2 regions of the Serratia sp. GW822-FHT06E05 genome follow, and region 2 is predicted to be linked to the other one. Evidence: predicted binding sites of a transcription regulator. Region 2 holds the regulator's gene; the other holds the start of a gene.
What was found. The regulator PhoB, encoded in region 2, activates phosphate uptake and scavenging genes when phosphate is short. The targets are predictions, from matches to a motif close to CTGTCATAAAACTGNCNNAT.

Region 1: the regulator PhoB is predicted to act here: its motif matches at 1,228-1,247, upstream of pitA (inorganic phosphate transporter PitA).

The regions. Positions count from the first base shown of each region.
Region 1 covers NZ_JBXALM010000011.1:64,042-67,152, reverse strand. Annotated here, with positions in the region: gene AC1RKC_RS21070 (BaiN/RdsA family NAD(P)/FAD-dependent oxidoreductase) at 1-951, opposite strand, end outside; gene pitA (inorganic phosphate transporter PitA) at 1,253-2,755, shown strand; gene uspB (universal stress protein UspB) at 2,831-3,111, opposite strand, start outside.
Region 2 covers NZ_JBXALM010000012.1:158,075-161,185, reverse strand. Annotated here, with positions in the region: gene AC1RKC_RS22505 (PstS family phosphate ABC transporter substrate-binding protein) at 1-46, opposite strand, end outside; gene phoR (phosphate regulon sensor histidine kinase PhoR) at 61-1,377, opposite strand; gene phoB (phosphate response regulator transcription factor PhoB) at 1,402-2,091, opposite strand; gene sbcD (exonuclease subunit SbcD) at 2,316-3,111, shown strand, end outside.

The DNA.
Region 1 (3,111 bases), on a different contig from region 2:
CAACGCTGCCTGCTGCGTCGGATTCAGTTGCTTTAATGTCGCTTCCGGCAGTTGGCCCAACGTCTGCAAACATTCCACCAACCGCTTCGGCAGGTGCAGCGCCAGGGTATTTTTCAGGCTTTGATTAGGGTGTGCCTGACGTTGCTCATTGAGGAAGCCCGCCAGATCAAGCGTAGGAAGTAAGTTAACACTCACAAACTCACCGGGCTGCCAGTAGCTGGAAAGTTGCAATACCGCCGGCCCGGACAGGCCACGATGGGTAAACAATATGCTTTCGCGGAAGCTGACGCCGTTTTCTGCGGTGATCACTGCCGGCACAGAGACGCCAGACAGGGTCTGCAAATGCTCCAACAGCGGTTTATGCAGCGTAAAAGGCACCAGCGCGGCGCGCGTCGGCAATACCTTCAGGCCAAACTGCTCCGCCAGCTTATAGCCGAACGGCGTCGCGCCCAGGCCCGGCATCGACAATCCACCGCTGGCCACCACAAGTGAGCGAGCGCTCACTTTCTCACCATTCAGCGCCAGTTCGAAGCCTTCTGCGGTTTTTTCTACGCCCAGCACTTCGCTGCGCAGGCGTGTCGTCACCTGACCCTGCTCACACTCTTTCACCAGGAGTTCGACCACCTGCTGCGCCGAGTCGTCGCAAAACAGTTGACCCAGGGTTTTCTCGTGGTAGGCGATGCCATGACGGTTGATCAGATCGATAAAGTCCCACTGGGTGTAGCGTGCCAGCGCAGATTTGCAGAAATGCGGGTTATTCGACAGGTAAGCGGCAGGCTCCGTGTACATGTTGGTAAAGTTACAGCGTCCGCCGCCGGACATCAGGATTTTGCGCCCCGGTTTTTTGCCGTTGTCGAGCAGCAGCACCCGGCAGCCGAGTTGCCCTGCCTGCGCCGCGCAAAACATGCCCGCTGCGCCCGCACCTATTACCACGACATCAAACTGTTCCACCTGCGCCTCTCTGAATAAAAACCACAATCGCGACAAAAGGCCGCTATTTTACGCCGTATCGCTACCGGTAACCGACAACTTTACGGCGGCAGATTGTAAAGCCATGCCGCCCTCAACGCCATAGTAAGAAAATATTACAGCGAGACATTCAGCATAACGCGCTGATATTTCATGTATTTGTCATACCAACGCCATCATTTCGTCATATCGAAATCAAAAAAACGTCATATTTTCCTTTTCCCCGGCCCCGGTTGTCACTGATAATGCGCGGCGTTCATGTCCACAAACTGGCGTAACGCTTATGCTGCATTTGTTCGCTGGCCTGGATTTCCATACCGGCCTGATGTTAATTCTCGCATTGTTGTTCGTGTTGTTTTATGAAGCCATTAACGGTTTTCATGACACGGCCAATGCGGTTGCTACTGTAATTTATACCCGTGCCATGCGTTCGCAACTTGCGGTTGTGATGGCTGGCTTGTTCAACTTTCTTGGCGTTATGCTCGGTGGTTTGAGTGTTGCTTACGCCATTGTTCATCTGCTGCCAACCGATCTGTTGTTGAACGTCAGTTCAGCGCACGGATTAGCCATGGTGTTCTCCATGCTGCTGGCGGCTATCATCTGGAACCTCGGCACCTGGTATTTCGGTCTGCCGGCCTCCAGCTCTCATACGCTGATTGGCGCAATTATCGGTGTGGGTTTAACCAACGCACTGATGACCCACACTTCGGTGGTGGATGCGCTGAACGTCCCGAAAATGATCGGTATTTTCCTGTCATTGCTCATCTCGCCGCTGGTCGGCATGATGGTCGCCGGGTTGATGGTGTTTGCCTTGCGCCGCTATTGGAGTGGCACCAAGAAACGCCAGCGTATGCACATGACCCCTGCGGAACGTGAAAAGGTCGACGGCAAACGCAAGCCGCCGTTCTGGACCCGTATCGCACTGATCCTGTCTGCTATCGGCGTTAGCTTCTCGCACGGCGCCAACGATGGTCAGAAAGGCATCGGCTTGATCATGCTGGTGCTGATCGGCGTTGCGCCGGCCGGCTTCGTGGTCAATATGAATGCAACCGGCTATGACATCACCCGTACGCGTGATGCCGTGACCCACCTGCAGCAATATTACCAGCAGCACAGCGACGCCTTGGCGCACGTGGTCACTCTGACCCCACTGGTGCCAAGCCCGGATGAGGACGTCTCGCCGGATAAACCTATCGAGTTCCACTGTGACAGCGCGCGCGCCATGCCGGCGATTGAGCTGACTCAGGGCTTGCTGAACAATCTGCAAAGTTACGATCAACTGACGGTAGAACAGCGTAGTCATCTGCGCCGCCTGCTGATGTGCGTAACGGATACCGCAGACAAGATCGCCAAGCTGCCGGAAACCTCGGCCCAGGACCAACGTTTCCTGAAAAACCTGCGTCAGGATCTGCTGCAAACCGTTGAGTATGCACCGATCTGGATTATCGTCTCGGTTGCTCTGGCGTTGTCACTCGGCACCATGGTCGGCTGGCGTCGCGTCGCCACCACCATCGGCGAGAAAATCGGTAAGAAGGGCATGACCTACTCTCAGGGCGTGTCGGCTCAGATGACCGCAGCCTTGTCGATTGGCGTTGCCAGCTATACCGGCATGCCGGTTTCCACCACCCACGTACTCTCTTCGGCGGTAGCCGGGACGATGATCGTGGACGGCGGCGGCGTGCAAAGCAAAACCGTGAAGAACATCCTGTTGGCCTGGTTGTTAACCCTGCCAATCTCGATTCTGCTTTCCGGTTCGCTGTACTGGTTGGCGCTTAAGGTGATCTAAGCAGTTTGCCTGATGAGAAAGGCGGCCCTGGTGGCCGCCTTTTTCTTTGTCTGTTGCAGAAAGAATCGGTCGGATTCAATACCAAATCATCAGCGCAACCAGGCTGATCACCACCAGTCCGCACAGGGCTGAGGTCAGCATAAACTGCCCGCGCACACGCTCACAGCGGCGAATAAACTCCGGATCATGGTGCTCGACATAACGCTGCGAGAAGATATAGCGCACCAGCCGTATCTGCTTGCTCGGCTGGCCATGAGCGGTAAAGAAACCACCGCCGTCGACATATTGATACAGCAGCGGGTCACAGCCGCGCAGAACCACCAACAGCGCGCGCAGAGAAGAGTAATACCGCACCA
Region 2 (3,111 bases):
CCAACAGCGCCAGGCAAAGCAACAGCCCTCGGGTGATTCGGATCATGCCAGCCTCTCGCGTTAATTTTTCACCGCATTCTCTGACAAAGCTGCGGGAACAATCAACCGGTTAGGCAAGGTAAAGATAAATCGGGTGCCGATGCCCTGCTCGCTAAGGATCTCCAGCCGCGCATCGTGGTGACTGAGCGCATGCTTGACGATCGCCAACCCCAGCCCACTGCCGCCGGTCTGGCGTGAACGGGCTTTGTCGACGCGGTAGAAGCGTTCGGTCAAACGGGGAATATGTTCGGCCGCGATACCCGGCCCATTATCACTGACCTGAAACTGCGCGCCGTTTGGCGTCTGCTGCCAGCTGACCTCAATATTGGTGCCTTTCGGCGTATGATTGACGGCGTTATACACCAGATTCGACACCGCACTGCGAAGTTGGTCATCGTTACCGAACACTTTCAACTGCTCATTCACCCGGAAGGTGATTTCGTGGTTGCCGCCGCTCAGCGATTGCGCCTCACGTTGTAACACCCGCAACATCAGGGGGATATCAACCCGCTCGTTCATTTCAACGTTAGGCGCCGCCTCGATGCGCGACAGCGTCAGCAGTTGCTTGACCAGTCCGTCCATGCGGCGAGTCTGCTCCTGCATGGTGCCCAACGCCTTACCGCGCAGCGAACCATCCAGCTCTTCGTCGCTCATCATTTCCAGGTAACCCTGCAATACCGTCAGCGGCGTGCGCAGCTCGTGGCTGACGTTAGCGAAGAAGTTGCGCCGAGCCCCTTCCAGTTGACGCATCTGGGTCACATCACGGGCTACCATCAATAATTGCCCTTCGGAGTAGGGCATCACACGAAACTCGACGTAATGCTCGTTATTCAGTTGCAGCGTCAAAGGGCGGGAGAACTCCTGCTGTTGCAGATAGTGACTGAACTCCGGATAACGCAACAGGTTGAGAATGTGCTGGCCATTGTCTTCCGGCCAGCGGAAACCCAGCAAATGCTGCGCCAGCCCGTTGCACCAAAAGATATTGCCTTCGACGGTAGTCATCACTACCGCATCGGGCAGCGATTCCGCTCCGCTACGGAAGCGTTTGATCAACAGCGCCAGCTCACGGCGCCGACGACGGTTCCGTTGCTGCATCTGATACAAGCCGTAAAACAGCGGTTCCCAGCTCCAGCGGCCAGGCGGCGGCGTCATGCTGCGGTCAACCCACAGCCAGTGGGAAAGTTTGAGTTGATTGTAGAAATTCCATACCAACGCCGCCAGCACGGAGGCCAGCAGCAGCCAGGGCAGATAACCGAAAATCAGCCCCAACAGTAAGGCAGGCAGGCAGAAAAGGGCCAGCTCCAGGGCCAGCCTCTTCCAGGATAGACGTTCTAACACGGCATATTCTCCAGCGCGGCGCGATCAGTAGCGCGTTGAGAATCGGTAGCCGGTGCCCCGAACGGTTTGAACCATTTTGTCATGACCACTGGTCTCTAACGCCTTACGGAGCCGACGGATGTGCACGTCAACGGTGCGGTCTTCCACATAAACGTTAGTGCCCCAGACGTGATTAAGCAACTGCTCACGGCTATAAACGCGTTCAGGATGGGTCATAAAGAAGTGCAACAGCTTGAACTCGGTCGGCCCCATATCCAGCGCTTGTTCGTTAGCCATCACGCGGTGTGAGGAAGGGTCCAGGCTCAGCCCTTGCATTTCAATCACTTCTTCCACCGCCATCGGTGAAATACGGCGCATTACCGCCTTGATGCGCGCCACCAGTTCCTTCGGTGAGAAGGGTTTGGTGATGTAATCATCCGCCCCGACTTCCAGGCCGCGCACCCGGTCTTCTTCTTCACCGCGCGCGGTCAACATCATCACCGGAATATCGCGGGTCAGCGCTTCACGTTTCATATGTTTAATAAACTGAATGCCGGATCCCCCGGGTAACATCCAGTCGAGCAACACTAAATCAGGGAACGGCTCAGACAGGCGCGTCACGGCGCTGTCATAATCCTCAGCTTCCAACGGTTGGTAACCATTCTGTTCCAACACAAAGCACACCATCTCACGGATCGGCGCTTCGTCTTCCACCACCAGTATGCGTCTTGCCATCGTCAATCCTGCCAATGTGTTAGCGATCACAGTTGATTGCGGGCGCCATTATGCGTCAGTTTTGTGACACTTTTATGAAAAAAGCGGGCTGTTATAGGCAGTAAGCATAGCGATTATTTCCAACGTCAAAGAAAAATCATTCAGTTGTCATAATGATTGCGTCACGACAGCCGCCGCAACGCCCTTTATAATCACCGCCATTACCCTATCGCCCCGGGAGTGTCATGCGCCTGATCCACACCTCTGACTGGCATCTTGGCCAGTACTTTTTCACCAAAAGCCGCGCCGCCGAGCATCAGGCATTTCTGCACTGGCTGATCGAACAGATTGAACAACACCAGGTGGATGCGCTGATTGTCGCCGGGGATCTGTTCGATACCGGCTCGCCGCCAAGCTACGCCCGCGAGCTGTATAACCGCTTCGTGGTGGAACTGCAGCGTACCGGCTGCCAGTTGGTGGTGTTGGGCGGCAATCACGACTCCGTGGCCACCTTAAATGAATCGCGTGAATTACTTTCCTGTCTGAATACCACCGTGATCGCCAATGCGCAGAGCGAAATCGAACAACAGGTGCTGGTGCTGAATCAACGCGACGGCCAACCGGGTGCGGTATTGTGCGCCATTCCTTTTCTGCGCCCGCGCGATCTGCTCACCAGCCGCGCCGGTGAGTCCGGGGTGCAAAAACAGCAGGCGCTGCAAGAGTCTATCGCCGACCACTATCACACCCTGTACCAGGCCGCCTGTGCGCGCCGTGATGCGCTGGGCTTGCCGCTGCCCATCGTCGCTACCGGCCATCTGACCACCGTCGGCGTCACCACGTCCGACTCGGTGCGCGACATCTATATTGGTACGCTGGACGCCTTCCCCGCACAGGCGTTCCCGCCGGCCGATTACATCGCGCTGGGGCATATTCATCGCGCGCAAAACGTCGCCAAATCTGAACATATTCGCTACAGCGGCTCCCCTATCCCGCTCAGTTTTGACGAGTTGGGCAAGGCCAAAAGCGTGTTTATGGTGGATT